Regions from separate parts of the Kitasatospora dryopteridis genome, predicted to be linked through region 2. Evidence: riboswitches for the same ligand, from Rfam matches in the RefSeq annotation. Region 2 holds a riboswitch; the other holds the start of a gene.

Region 1 (7,334 bases), 3.6 Mb from region 2:
AGAGAGCCGTCTGACCGGCGGGTGCGCGGTGCCGGGAGACGAGGCGCCCGGGGACGAGGTGCCCGGAGATGAGCAGGGCCCCCGTTCCGCTCGGTGTGCGGTGTCGGGGGCCCGTGCGCGTCACCGCGCGGCCAGGGGGGTGCGCGCCCGCGGTGGAAACGGCCGAACCGGGTCGGTGGAGGCCGTGGAATGCCTCTACTTTCGCACGCCGGGACCGGTCTGGACAAATCGATCCAAAGGTGCGGGCGGCCCGTAACCTTCGAAGACTTACCAAAGTCGGATGAACGGCCTATGAATGCTTGCCGTCCGGCGCTGCAGCCCGAAGCGGCCTCCGGGTCGGGGCGGTGCTCGGCCCGGTCAGCACTCGATGACGTTCACCGCCAGGCCGCCGCGCGAGGTCTCCTTGTACTTGATCTTCATGTCGGCGCCGGTCTCCTTCATGGTCTTGATCGCCTTGTCGAGGGAGACGTGGTGCCGACCGTCGCCGCGCAGCGCCATCCGGGCCGCGGTGACGGCCTTCACGGAGGCCATGCCGTTGCGCTCGATGCAGGGGATCTGGACCAGGCCGCCGACCGGGTCGCAGGTGAGGCCGAGGTTGTGCTCGATGCCGATCTCCGCGGCGTTCTCGACCTGCTCCGGGGTGCCGCCGAGGACCTCGGCGAGGCCGCCGGCCGCCATCGAGCAGGCCGAGCCGACCTCGCCCTGGCAGCCGACCTCGGCGCCGGAGATGGAGGCGTTCTCCTTGAAGAGCATGCCGATCGCACCGGCCGCCAGCAGGAAGCGCACGATGCCGTCGTCGTCGGCGCCGGGGATGAAGTTCATGAAGTAGTGCAGCACGGCCGGGACGATGCCCGCGGCGCCGTTGGTCGGTGCGGTGACCACGCGGCGGCCCGAGGCGTTCTCCTCGTTCACCGCCATCGCGTACAGGGTGACCCACTCCATCGCGTTCGCCGGGCCGATGCCCTCGGCGCGCAGTGCGCGGGCGCCCGCGGCGGCCCGGCGGCGCACCTTCAGCCCGCCCGGCAGGATGCCCTCGCGGCCCATGCCGGCCGCCACGCACTCCTGCATGACGTGCCAGATCTCCAGCAGCCCGGTCCGGATCTCCGCCTCGGTGCGCCAGGCCTTCTCGTTCTCCAGCATCAGGCCGGAGATCGACAGCCCGGTCTCGCGGGTGAGCCGCAGCAGCTCCTCGCCGGTGCGGAAGGGGTAGCGCAGCACGGTGTCGTCGGGCTTGACGCGGTCGGCGCCTATCGCGTCCTCGTCGACCACGAAGCCGCCGCCGACCGAGTAGTAGGTCTTCTCCAGGACGGGCACGCCGGCCGCGTCGTAGGCGGCGAGGGTCATGCCGTTGGCGTGGTACGGCAGCGAGCGGCGCCGGTGCAGCACCAGCTGGCTGTCCGGGTCGAAGGCGATCTCGTGCTGGACGTCCTTGTCCTGGGCGAGCAGGCGCAGCCGCTTCTCCCGGTGGATGCGCTCGACGTCGAGGTCGGCCTGGTCGACGTCGACGGTGCGCGGCGAGTTGCCCTCCAGGCCGAGCAGGACGGCCTTGGGGGTGCCGTGGCCGTGGCCGGTGGCGCCGAGCGAGCCGAACAGCTCGGCCCGCACCGAGGCGGTGCGGTCCAGCAGCCCCTCCGAGTTGAGGCGGCGCGCGAACATCCGGGCGGCGCGCATCGGGCCGACGGTGTGCGAGCTGGACGGCCCTATGCCGATGGAGAAGAGGTCGAAGACGCTGATGGCCACGGGGGGACGTCCTTGTCTGGTCTCGTGGAAGGACTTGCTGGGTGACACGGTTCGGGGCACCGTGCGCACTGTCCAGTGTGCTCGGTGCCCCGGAATTCCCGGCGAACGGCCGGGGTGGGGCCGTTCGCCGGGAGGAGACGGACTACAGCTCGGGGTAGAGCGGGTACTTCGCGGCCAGCGCCGTCACGCGGGCCTTGAGGGCGGTGGCCTTGGCCTCGTCGAAGCCCGGCAGCAGGGCCTCGGCGATCACGTCGGCGACCTCGCGGAAGTCCTCCGCCTGGAAGCCGCGGGTGGCCAGGGCCGGGGTGCCGACGCGCAGGCCGGAGGTGACCATCGGCGGGCGCGGGTCGTTCGGGACGGCGTTGCGGTTGACCGTGATGCCGACCTCGTGCAGGCGGTCCTCGGCGTCCTGGCCGTTGAGCTCGCTGTTGCGCAGGTCGACGAGGACCAGGTGCACGTCGGTGCCGCCGGAGAGCACCGAGACGCCGGCATCCACGGTGTCCTGGCGGAGCAGGCGCTCGGCCAGGATCTTCGCGCCCTCGAGGGTGCGGCGCTGGCGGTCCTTGAACTCCTCCGAGGCGGCGACCTTGAAGGCCACGGCCTTGGCGGCGATCACGTGCTCCAGCGGGCCGCCCTGCTGGCCGGGGAAGACCGCGGAGTTGATCTTCTTGGCCCACTCCTCCTTGCAGAGGATGACGCCGCCGCGGGGGCCGCCGAGGGTCTTGTGGGTGGTGGTGGTGACCACGTCCGCGTACGGCACCGGCGAGGGGTGCAGGCCCGCGGCGACCAGGCCGGCGAAGTGCGCCATGTCGACCATGAGCAGGGCGCCGACCTCGTCCGCGATGCGGCGGAACTCGGCGAAGTCCAGCTGGCGCGGGTAGGCGGACCAGCCGGCGATGATCAGCTTCGGCTGGTGCTCCTTGGCCAGGCGCTCGACCTCGGCCATGTCGACCTGGCCGGTCTTCTCGTCGACGTGGTACGCGGCCACGTTGTAGAGCTTGCCGGAGAAGTTGATCTTCATGCCGTGGGTGAGGTGGCCGCCGTGCGCCAGGCTCAGGCCCAGGATGGTGTCGCCCGGCTGGATCAGCGCGAACATCGCCGCGGCGTTCGCCTGCGCACCGGAGTGCGGCTGGACGTTCGCGTGCTCGGCGCCGAACAGAGCCTTCACCCGGTCGATGGCGATCTGCTCGGCGACGTCGACGTGCTCGCAGCCGCCGTAGTAGCGCTTGCCGGGGTAGCCCTCGGCGTACTTGTTGGTCAGGACCGACCCCTGGGCCTCCATGACCGCCACGGGGGCGAAGTTCTCGGAGGCGATCATTTCGAGGGTGGTCTGCTGGCGGTGCAGCTCGGCGTCGACCGCGGCCGCGATCTCCGGGTCGAGCGCGTGCAGGGACTGGTTGAGAACCGTCATGAGGTGGGGTCTCCCCGTGGAGCGAAGGGCCAGGGCGGGGCGGCCGCTGCGCTGCGGCCGCCCCGGAGAGCGGGCGGTCAGCCGCCGATGAAGGCGGTGTACGCGTCGGCGTCGAGCGTCTTGCCGGTCTCCTCGACGCGGACCTTGAACAGCCAGCCCTCCTCGAACGGGGAGCTGTTCACCAGCGCGTTGTCGTCGAGGACGGCCTGGTTGACCTCCACGACCTCGCCGGTGACGGGCGAGTACAGGTCGCTGACCGACTTGGTGGACTCCAGCTCGCCACAGGTCTCACCGGCGGTGACCGTGTCACCGACCTCGGGGAGCTGGACGTACACGATGTCGCCGAGGGCGTCCGCGGCGTGCGCGGTGATGCCGATCGTCGACACCCCGTCCACGGCGGCGGTCAGCCACTCGTGCTCCTCGGTGTACTGCAGGTGCGTGGGGTTGCTCATGGCGTCATTCTCCAGGATCGCAAGGGGGAGGGGCGTGGCCGTCCGCTGGGCGGACCGCTCGGGGAAGGGGCTTTTCGGCGCTCAGCGGGCGCGCTTGTAGAACGGCAGCGCCACGACCTCGACCGGCTCGGCCTTGCCGCGCACGTCGACGGCGACGGCGGTGCCGGGCTCGGCGTGCGCCGCGTCCACGTAGGCGATGGCGATCGGCCTGCCGAGAGTGGGGGAGGGCGCGCCGGAGGTGATCCGGCCGATCGGGTTGCCCTGGGCGTCGACCACCGCGTACTCGGCGCGCGGCACCCGCTTGCCCTCGGAGACCAGGCCGACCAGCTTGCGCGGCGGCGCGGACTCGGCCTCGGCGGCCGCCTGCTCCAGCGCCTTGCGGCCGACGAAGGCGCCCTCGTTGGTGGTCTTGTCGAAGCGCACCACGCGGCCGAGGCCGGCGTCGAACGGGGTCAGGTCGGTGGACAGCTCGTGGCCGTACAGCGGCATGCCCGCCTCCAGGCGCAGCGTGTCGCGGCAGGACAGGCCGCACGGCACCAGGCCCTTGTCGGCGCCCGCCGCGGTCAGCGCCTGCCACAGGTGCTCGGCGTCGGCCGGGGCGCAGAAGACCTCGAAGCCGTCCTCGCCGGTGTAGCCCGTGCGGGCGAGCCAGACCTGCTTGCCGGCGACGGTCGCGGGCAGCAGCGCGTAGTACTTCAGGCCGGGCAGGTCGGCGTCGGTCAGCGAGGCGAGGATGCCGTTCGCCTCCGGGCCCTGGACGGCGATCAGCGCGTAGGCGTCGCGGTCGTCACGGACGACCGCGTCGAAGCCCTCGGCGCGCTCGGTCAGCGCGTCCAGCACCACCTGGGCGTTGGAGGCGTTGGCGACCACCATGTACTCGTCCTCCGCGGTGCGGTAGACGATCAGGTCGTCGAGGATGCCGCCGTCCTCGCGGCAGATCATGGTGTAGCGGGCGCGCAGCACGCCGAGCGCGGAGATGAAGCCGACCAGCGCGTGGTCCAGCATCTCGCCGGCCTGCGGGCCGGAGACGGTGATCTCGCCCATGTGCGAGAGGTCGAACAGGCCGGCCTTCGTCCGGACGGCGAGGTGCTCCTCGCGCTCGCTGCCGTAGCGCAGCGGCATGTCCCAGCCGGCGAAGTCGGTCATGGTGGCACCGAGCGAGCGGTGCAGCGCGTCGAGCGCGGTGAGGCGGAGGGACATGACGGCAGGACTCCTTGGCTGCTTGCGGGCACGCGGGCGACCCTCCTGCCCGGGGGCGGGCAGGACGGGCTGGTGGAGTCTCCCCGTCTGTCGTCAACAACCTGAGAGCTTCACCGCCACCTCAAGGATGGCGGCTTGCACCGTGGGTGGGCGCACGGCGCGGCCGTGTCCACTTTCCAGATGTGCCTCGCCCGTGCGGTATGGGTGCCTGAGAGATTCCGGGGAGGACTTGCTCCTTCGGCGCCGGCCGCGCCCTGGGGGCGTTCCGGACTCTCCCGCGCGGGTTCGAGCGGCCAGTATGAACTTGGAGGTCGAGCGCGCTCATCATGGCATGCCGCCGGGCCTGATGGGAGAGGGGGCGGCCCGCTAGGCTCTGTACAGCGGTCGATCGAAGGGGCGGTACATGGGCTATCCGGGCGAGGCACAGGCGTGGGCCGGTCCCGGCTCGGCGCCGGAGGGCGGCGGCTGGCCGTCCAACGAACTGGAGCAGGTGCTCACCGCGGCCCTCGGCGACCCCGGCGCGACGCCCCGGGTGATCGAGGTGCTGGCCCGCAGCCAGGTGTGGATCCCGCTGCCGGCCGGCGCCGACCCGCAGGGCACCTCGCTGGACCTGCCGACCATCGAGCTGGCCGGTACCCCGTACGTCCCGGTGTTCTCCTCGCAGGAGCAGTTCCTGCAGCACGCCCCCGGCATGCCGTTCGCGATCGCACCGGTCTGGGAGTTCGCCCGCGGCCTCCCGCTCGGCATCGGCATCGCGGTCAACCCGGAGGCGCCGGTGGGCATCCCGGTGCCGCCCGAGGGCGTCGGCGAGCTGCGCCGCGGACCGCAGGGCGAACGCTGGGACGCCGAGCCCGTCTCCGAGGGCGCCGCGGTGGCCCTGCGCGAGCCCGAGCCGCACCAGGAGCCGTACGCCTTCCTCGCCGCGGCGACCGCCGAACTCCAGGCGCTGCCGGGCGTGCTGACGGCGCGCCGGGCGCTCGCCCGGGTGGAGGCCGACGCCCCGCAGCTGTACGTCGGGATCCAGCTCGACCCGGCCTGGCCGGCCGATCCCGCGCAGGTCAACGAGGCGCTCGGCCGTGCGATGGGAACCGCGCCGCCGCCCTGGGGCGTCCACCTGGTGCTGCTCGATCTTGCCGACGACCCCGTCGTCGAGTGGCTGCTCACCGCCGTGGCGCCGTTCTACGTCCGGGGGTGACCGCCTGCGCCGCACGGCGGCGGGGCGGCCGGGGGGTATGCGGCATGACGCCTGTCGGCCTTGCGCAATAGGGTGCTCCCCGACAGTGAGGGCGAGCGGCGGAAGACGGACAAGACGGGGCACGGCGACGTGAGCGAGCGGAGCGAGGCGGGCGCATGAGCGCGGCAGCGGCAGGCGGCGGGCCGGGCCAGTGGGGCCGGGCACCCGTGGCGCCCGCGGGCGGAGACCCGGGCGCCATCGAGCGCGCCCTCGGCGCGGTCGCCCCGGAGCGCTACGACGCGTACGAGAACCTGCTCCGGGCCCTCGCCCAGGGGCAGGTCTGGATGCTGCTCTGGCACGGCACCCCCGGCAGCCCCGACGCCCAGTACGGGAACATGGACATCGGCGGGCACGGCTACGCCCCCGCCGTCACCTCCGCCGAGCAGCTCGCCGCCAGCGGCTGGGCCCGCGGCCACGAGGTGATCTCCGGCACCGAGATCGCCGCCGCGCTGTTCCGCACCCGCTGGGGCCTGTGGCTGAACCCGCACGCGCCCGGCGGCGGCGTCGGCATCCCGTGGGCCGACCTCAGACGCATCGCGGTGGGCCTGGACCGGCTCCCGGCCGGCCCGCTGCGCATTTCCGAATCCCGCCTGCACGCGCCGCAGTTCTACGGCCTGCTGGAGCAGCAGGCGGTGCAGGTCCGGCCGCTGCGCTCGCTGCGCCAGGCCTGGGTGCAGCCTGCCCTGGGCGAGGCGTACCTGGCCGTCGGGCTGGACCTGTACGACAACTCCCCGCCCGCGGTGGAGGCGGCGCGGGCGCTGGTGCAGCGCGCCGCCCAGCTGGCCCCGGAGGGGCTGGCGGTCTCCACCGTCGCGATGGCCGACGAGTTCGACCCGGTCGCGATGTGGATGCGCGCCAACGCCCGCCCGTTCTTCGACCGCGACGCCCAGTACGGGCACCCGCAGGGCGGGGCCCCCTACCCGGCCTATGGTTACTCTCCGCAGTCGGCGCCGGGGCCGCAGCCCTGGCCCCAGCAGCCGTGGCCCGGCTACCCCGGCCGCTGATCCACTTTCCTTTTCCCGCGCTTTACCGAGCCTTGTGGCGGAGGTCCGCCAGTGGCGGGTCGCGCCCAGGTGGTGGCGGTTTCCCGCCGTTGGCGGGCTTCCGTCAGTACCCGTCTTGACAGGCTTGTTTCAGCCGTGTGAAGACGCCTATTCGAGGCCGGACGGGTCTGCATGCGGACAGATCACAGTTAGGCATCCTTCGGTTGCCCCCTCTGGCGGAACGCCTCTCCGATGACAGAGAGTGCTGCCCAACGCAGTGCGCGAGCCGATCCCCACAAAGGTGAACGCGCCCT
Region 2 (7,334 bases):
CAGCTCGGGGCTGGGGGCGGCCGCGGTGCCGGCGGCCGGGGCCGGCGAGGCGGCCGGCTTGATCCGGCGGATGGCGAACGGCACCAGGCCGGCCACGACGCAGACCACGGCGGCGGTCCAGTAGGCGTGCTCGTAGGCGTCCAGCGTCGGCAGGGCGACCGGGATCGGCAGCTTCATGGTGTCGCCGGTGAGGATCGCGGCCATGACGGCGGTGCCGATGGCGCCGCCGACGGTGCGCAGCACCGCGTTCATGCCGTTGGCGATGCCGCTCTGCTCGGCCGGGACGGCGCCGTTGATGTAGGCCGGCATGGCGGCGTAGGCGAGGCCGACGCCGAGGCCGAAGACGGCGGAGGCCAGGTAGATGTCGATCTCGTGGCTGTGCCGGACGCCGAGGTAGGCCATGGCGATCGCGCCGAGGATGCCGCCGGCGACGAGGGGCAGGCGCGGGCCGCGGCGGGCGATCATCAGGGCGCCCAGCGGGGCGGCGACCATCGAGCCGAGCGCGGACGGCAGCAGCATCACGCCGGCGTGCAGCACGGTGGCGGTGAAGCCGTAGTGGGCGAGCTTCTCGGGGGTCTGCGCGAAGTTGCTGATGACCATGAAGGAGCCGTACATCCCGAAGCCCATGAGCAGGCCGGAGATGTTGGTGAAGGCGACGGCCGGGCGGGACATCATCTTCATGTCGACCAGCGGGTGGCTGACCTTGGCCTCGATGAGGATCCAGACGAGGGCGACCACGGCGGCGACGGCGAACAGGCCGAGGGTGCGGTTTGAGGTCCAGCCCCAGTTGTTGCCCTGGCTGACGGCGATCAGCAGGGCGGAGAGCCAGCCGGCCAGGGTGAGGGCGCCGAGCGGGTCCGCGCCGCCGTCCTTGTCGACGACCGGGTCCTTGGGCACCCGCAGGGCGACCAGCGCGACGGCGAGCAGGCCGAAGGCCAGGCCCATCCAGAAGATCGACTTGTAGCTCCAGTGCTCCAGCAGGAGGCCGGTGGCGACCAGGCCGAGGCCGCTGCCGACGCCCATGGAGGCGCTGATGGCGGCGACGCCGCCGGTGACCTTGGCCTTGGGCAGCTCGTCGCGGACGATGCTGATCGCGAGCGGCAGCACGCCACCGCCGGCGCCCTGCAGGACGCGGGCGACGACCAGCCAGGTGAAGGAGTGCGTGCCCACCGCGAGGGCGGAGCCGGCGACCAGGCCGGCGAGCGAGACCAGCAGCATCGGCTTGCGGCCGCGCAGGTCGCCGAACCGGCCGAGCAGCGGGGTGAGGACGGCTGCGGACAGCAGGTTGGCGGTCATCAGCCAGGTGATGCTGGAGCCGGAGACGTCCAGCTCCTTGGCCAGCGACGGCAGGATCGGCACGACCGCGGTCTGCACCACGCTGAACGCCAGCATGGCCAGCACGAGCGCGGGGAGCACCCGCGCACTGCTCGGCCGGTCTGCCGTGGTGGCGGGCTGTGGGGCCTCACTCACGGTGGGTTCCTCCCGTTTTGGTACTGCCCGGAGCCCGGTCAAGTGCTTCAGGCGAGAGATAGTGAATCAGCTGAAGTAACGATGCAGGCTGATACTTCAATGTGTCAAATATCGATTGGTGAAGCTTTGGCAAAGTGAAGGCCCCGGTCCGCATCGGCGGACCGGGGCCTTCACCCGGCGAACGGGCGACGCCCGCCCGTGCTCAGATGTGCCGCAGCGGCTCCGGCTGGGGCCCGGCCGTGCGGGCCGCCACCTGCGCGGGCGCCGGACCCGCCGGGTGGGGGCCGGTGTGCACGGCCGCCGGCGCCGGACCGTCGGCCGCGGCCGCCCGGTCGGCCGGCAGCGGCCCGTACGGCTGGTGCGCCGTCTCGTCGTGCACCTCCACGTGCTCGCGCCGCAGCTCCTCGCGGACGAGCTCCTCCTCGGTGTACCGCTCGACCACCAGGCGGACCCGCTCGACCGGCGCCAGGTACTTGCGTACCACCGGCCGCTCCTCGCGCAGGGTCACCTCCTCCATCGCCTCGGCGATCTCCTGCTCGGTCAGCACGGCCCGCTCGGCGTCGGTCACCGGCACCCGCTCCACCCGGACGCGCTCGCGCACCACCGGCACCCGCCGCTCCACGGCCTCCGAGGTCACGTACTTGCGCAGCCGCGCGGTGCCCAGCACGTGCCACTCGGTGCTGATGTCCAGGCGCTCCTCGCGGCAGGTGATCTCCACCGGCCCGCGCGGCCCGGCGTCGCCGTCGGCGTGCTGCCCGCCGGGGTGCTGCCCCTCGACGGACGGCACCCGGTGCGGTGCGGCGGACGGCGCGACCAGCGGGCGGACGTTGCCGCCGGCCGGCACCGCCTGGAGCCGCATCGTGTTGTCGTGCGCCTCCGGGCGGTGGTGGCCGTCGTGCGGCTCGGCGCGGTCGTGCCGGGTGCCGGGCCCGCCGTCCGGCTGCCGGGCGTGGCCGTGGCCGTTCGCGGCGGCCGGCCCGGCAGCCGGGGCGGCCGCCGGGCCGGGGGAGCCGTTGGCCACCGACCCGAAGTCGGCGTCCCGGCTGCGCCCGGCCGGGGCGGCTGCGGGTGCCTCCGCGGTCGGGCGGCCGGTGCCCGAGGTGTCCAGACCGTAGTAGCGGTAGAGCTGCAACTCCTGGGCCGGTGAGAGGTGCTGGCCCACGCCGAAGTCCGGGGACTCCTTGATCAGCGACTTGTCGTACGGGACCCGCAGCTCCTCGCCGGAGAACTCGCTGGTGGTCAGCGGGACGAAGGCGTCCCGGCCGAAGATCCCGGTGCGCACCGCGGCCCACTCGGGCTCGCCGGTTGCGTCGTCGAGATAGACCTCGTCGACCGTGCCGATCTTGTCACCGTTCCGGTCGACCGCCTTGTGCCCGATCAGGTCTCGCGGATCGATATCGGTCTGCACGCTGTCCTCCAGTGCAACTGCTCCTGTGGTACTCGGAAGTGGGGTCACCTGGAGGAGCTGGCCAGACGCCATCTCACACAAAACGCCATGGACCGGACAGCGGCGAGCCGGGCGGGGCCGTCCGGGCCGGTGATCGGCCGTCCGGGGGAACGCGGCGCGTGGGACGCCGGTCACAGCACCCGTCATCGACGGGTGTCCCGCTGGTACCCTGGGCGGCGACCGCCGAACCCGCGCGGGAGAGTCCCCGACCCTGCTGAGCTGGGGCAAGGGGCGCCGAAGGAGCAACTCCTCCCCGGAATCTCTCAGGCATCCGTACCGCACGGGACAGGTCACTCTGGAAAGCAGGGCAGGGCCGTCGGCACAGGAGCCGCCGGTGACCACCCTCACCGACGGTGCAAGCCGAAAAGATGCCCCAGGGCGTCGGGGCGGCGAAGCTCTCAGGTACCGATGACAGAGGGGGAGGCCTGACGGGTTCGTGCGTCCTCGGCTCCCCACGGCGGCCGACCGGCGTGCGTACCCCCGCCGGTCCGTGACCAGGAGGCCTCGACCCCCATGAACGCCCAGCCGAACCTCACCGAGCTCGAGCAGGCCAGCCCCTTCGAGACCCGCCACATCGGCCCCGACGCGGCCGCCCAGGCGAAGATGCTGGCCCAGGTGGGCTACGCCTCCCTGGACGAGCTGTCCGACGCGGCCGTGCCCGAGGCCATCCGCAGCCTGACCGCGCTGGGCCTGCCCGCCGGTCGCAGCGAGGCCCAGGTGCTCGCCGAGCTGCGCGAGCTGGCCGGGCGCAACCAGGTCGCCACCTCCATGATCGGCCTCGGCTACTACGGCACCTTCACCCCGCCGGTGATCCTGCGCAACGTGCTGGAGAACCCGGCCTGGTACACCGCCTACACCCCGTACCAGCCGGAGATCTCGCAGGGCCGCCTCGAGGCGCTGCTGAACTTCCAGACCCTGGTCTCCGACCTGACCGGCCTCGCCACCTCCGGCTCCTCCCTGCTCGACGAGGGCACCGCGGCCGCCGAGGCGATGGCCCTGGCCCGCCGCGTCACCAAGGTCAAGGGCGGCGTCTTCCTGATCGACGCCGACACCCTGCCGCAGACCGTCGCCGTGATCGAGACCCGCGCCGTGCCGACCGGCGTCGAGGTCGTCGTCGCCGACCTGTCCGAGGGCATCCCGGCCGAGATCGCCGAGCGCGGCGTCTTCGGCGTGCTGCTCCAGTACCCGGGTGCCTCCGGCGTCGTCCGCGACCTCGCCCCGGTCATCGAGCAGGCGCACGGCCTCGGCGCGGTCGTCGCGGTCGCCGCCGACCTGCTCGCCCTCACCCTGCTCAAGTCCCCGGGCTCGCTCGGCGCCGACATCGCCTGCGGCACCTCGCAGCGCTTCGGCGTCCCGATGGGCTTCGGCGGCCCGCACGCCGGCTACCTCGCCGTCCGCGCCGAGTACGCCCGCAACCTGCCCGGCCGCCTGGTCGGCGTCTCCGTCGACTCCGACGGCAACCGCGCCTACCGCCTCGCCCTGCAGACCCGCGAGCAGCACATCCGCCGCGAGAAGGCCACCAGCAACATCTGCACCGCCCAGGTGCTGCTCGCCGTGATGGCCTCCATGTACGCCGTCTACCACGGCCCCGACGGCCTGGCCGCGATCGCCCGCCGCACCCACCGCTACGCCGCGGCGCTCGCCGAGGGCCTGCGCGCCGACGGCGTCGAGCTGGTGCACGGCGCGTTCTTCGACACCGTCACCGCCCGCGTCCCGCAGCGCGCCGACGAGGTCGTCGCCGCCGCGCTCGCCGCGAACATCAACATCTTCAAGGTCGACGCCGACACCGTCTCGATCTCCTGCGACGAGACCACCACCCGCGAGCACGTCGCCGCCCTCTGGGCCGCCTTCGGCGTCACCGGCGCCGAGCTGGCCGAGACCGCCGACGCGCTGCCGGCCGCCCTGCTGCGCGAGGACGAGTACCTCACCCACCCGGTCTTCCACAGCCACCGCTCCGAGACCGCCATGCTGCGCTACCTGCGCCGCCTGTCGGACCGCGACTACGCGCTGGACCGCGGCATGATCCCGCTGGGCTCCTGCACCATGAAGCTCAACGCGACCACCGAGATGGAGCCGGTGACCTGGCCGGAGTTCGGCCAGCTGCACCCCTTCGCCCCGGCCGACCAGGTGCAGGGCTTCCTCAGCCTGATCCACGGCCTGGAGCAGCAGCTCGTCGAGGTGACCGGCTACGACGCGGTCTCCATCCAGCCGAACGCCGGCTCCCAGGGCGAGCTGGCCGGCCTGCTGGCCGTCCGCGCCTACCACCACGCCAACGGCGACACCCAGCGCGACGTCTGCCTCATCCCGTCCTCCGCGCACGGCACCAACGCCGCCTCCGCGGTGATGGCCGGCATGCGCGTCGTCGTGGTCAAGACCCTCACCGACGGCGACGTCGACGTCGAGGACCTCAAGGCCAAGATCCAGCAGCACCGCGACCAGCTGTCCGTGCTGATGGTCACCTACCCGTCCACCCACGGCGTGTTCGAGACCGAGATCACCACCATCTGCGAGCTGGTGCACGAGGCCGGCGGCCAGGTGTACGTCGACGGCGCCAACCTCAACGCGCTGGTCGGCCTTGCCAAGCCGGGCAAGTTCGGTGCCGACGTCTCGCACCTGAACCTGCACAAGACCTTCTGCATCCCGCACGGCGGCGGCGGTCCGGGCGTCGGCCCGGTCGCGGTCCGCGAGCACCTCGCGCCGTACCTGCCGAACCACCCGCTGCAGGAGGAGGCCGGCCCGGCCACCGGCGTCGGCCCGATCTCGGCCGCCCCGTGGGGCTCGGCGGCGATCCTGCCGATCTCCTGGGCGTACGTCCGCCTGATGGGCGGCGAGGGCCTCAAGCGCGCCACCCAGGTGGCCGTGCTGAACGCCAACTACATCGCCAAGCGGCTCGCCCCGCACTTCCCGGTGCTCTACACCGGCCCCGGCGGCCTGGTCGCGCACGAGTGCATCATCGACCTGCGCCCGCTCACCAAGGAGACCGGCGTCACCGTCGACGACATCGCCAAGCGCCTGATCGACTACGGTTTCCACGCCCCGACCATGTCCTTCCCGGTGGCCGGCACGCTGATGATCGAGCCCACCGAGTCCGAGGACCTGCACGAGATCGACCGCTTCTGCGAGGCGATGATCGAGATCCGCGCGGAGATCGACAAGGTCGGCTCCGGCGAGTGGCCCGCCGAGGACAACCCGCTGCGCAACGCCCCGCACACCGCCGCCAACCTGGCCGGCGACTGGCAGCACGCGTACACCCGCGAGGAGGCCGTCTTCCCGGCCGGCGTGAACCCCGCGGACAAGTACTGGCCGCCGGTGAGCCGCATCGACGGTGCGTACGGCGACCGCAACCTGGTCTGCTCCTGCCCGCCGCTGGACGAGTACGGCAACTGAACCGGTAGCGCATGACGGCGAGGGCCCCGGAGGAAGCTTCCTCCGGGGCCTCGCGGCGTTCGGGACGGCCTGGCGGCCGTCGGGCGGCTGTTGCTTGCCGGGCGGTTGCGCTTGTCCGTCAGGCTGCCACGGCGAGCGGCCGCCGCGGGGCGATCACCCGGCCGTCGGGCAGCAGTTCACCGGTGTCCTCGAAGAGGAGGACGCCGTTGCAGAGCAGGCTCCAGCCCTGCTCGGGGTGGCGGGCCACCGGGACGGCCGCTTCGCGGTCGGCCGACTCTGCCGAAGGGCACTCAGGACGGTGCTGGCACATAGCTCGTACCCTCGCTTCGCTCGCGATCCTCCCCGCCGCACGGCACCCCCGTGGCGCGCCGCCCTGCCGGCGGATCGTCCTCTTCGCCGGCCCAGGTGTGAACCGGCGCTCCAGTGGGTAGGACAACCGCCCACTTGTGCTGGTTCCCAGTGTCGGCATCCCGCGGCCTTCCCGCAGCCGTTTCGTGACATGCGCCACAACTCCTTGCCCGAGATCACCCGTTCAGGCGGCCGAGCAGCGCGGGAACGACGAAACGGGCCACCGGTGACCTGACCCCAATGGGTCAGACCCGATGGCCCGTCCGGGCGAGTCGACGCGTCGGCCCCGGCAGGGCCGCGGCGCGTCAGCCCTGGCTGAGCAGGACCGCGGTGCCGCCGAGCGGCGGGCGCTCCAGGGCCGCCAGCAGCTCGGCCGCGTGGTAGATCCGGTGCGCCGTCACGCCCAGCGGCGCGGGGGAGAGCGGGATCAGCAGGTCGTCCCCGCCGTCCGGCGCCGAACCGTTCAGCCACAGGGCGGTGGCGTAGTGGCCGGGCATCGACAGCAGCCGCGGCAGGCGGACGGTGCGCGAGCCCTGTGCCAGCTGCCAGGCCTGCCGCAGCGCCTGCACCGTGGAGTCGAGGTAGGGGCCGGCCGCGAAGTGCGAGAAGGTGTGCCCGCCCGCCGTCTCGGCGACCTCCGCCGCGGCGACCACACCACCGGTGCCGTGCTTGATGAGGAACC

What was found. Region 2 has a riboswitch for glycine ahead of gcvP (aminomethyl-transferring glycine dehydrogenase). Riboswitches for the same ligand answer to the same signal wherever they lie in the genome.
Region 1: another riboswitch for glycine. It lies ahead of gcvT (glycine cleavage system aminomethyltransferase GcvT); the one in region 2 lies ahead of gcvP (aminomethyl-transferring glycine dehydrogenase).

Annotation. Positions count from the first base shown of each region.
Region 1 covers NZ_CP192749.1:5,158,707-5,166,040, forward strand. The annotation lists gene ACQ614_RS23425 (ATP-binding protein) at 1-14, shown strand, start outside; gene ACQ614_RS23430 (L-serine ammonia-lyase) at 358-1,740, opposite strand; gene glyA (serine hydroxymethyltransferase) at 1,883-3,151, opposite strand; gene gcvH (glycine cleavage system protein GcvH) at 3,229-3,603, opposite strand; gene gcvT (glycine cleavage system aminomethyltransferase GcvT) at 3,685-4,803, opposite strand; glycine riboswitch at 4,990-5,091, opposite strand; gene ACQ614_RS23450 (enhanced serine sensitivity protein SseB) at 5,207-5,998, shown strand; gene ACQ614_RS23455 (enhanced serine sensitivity protein SseB C-terminal domain-containing protein) at 6,154-7,041, shown strand.
Region 2 covers NZ_CP192749.1:1,543,285-1,550,618, reverse strand. The annotation lists gene ACQ614_RS07080 (MFS transporter) at 1-1,470, opposite strand, end outside; gene ACQ614_RS07075 (DUF2382 domain-containing protein) at 1,673-2,878, opposite strand; glycine riboswitch at 3,102-3,206, shown strand; glycine riboswitch at 3,208-3,339, shown strand; gene gcvP (aminomethyl-transferring glycine dehydrogenase) at 3,431-6,304, shown strand; gene ACQ614_RS07065 (DUF5999 family protein) at 6,423-6,614, opposite strand; gene ACQ614_RS07060 (hypothetical protein) at 6,958-7,334, opposite strand, start outside.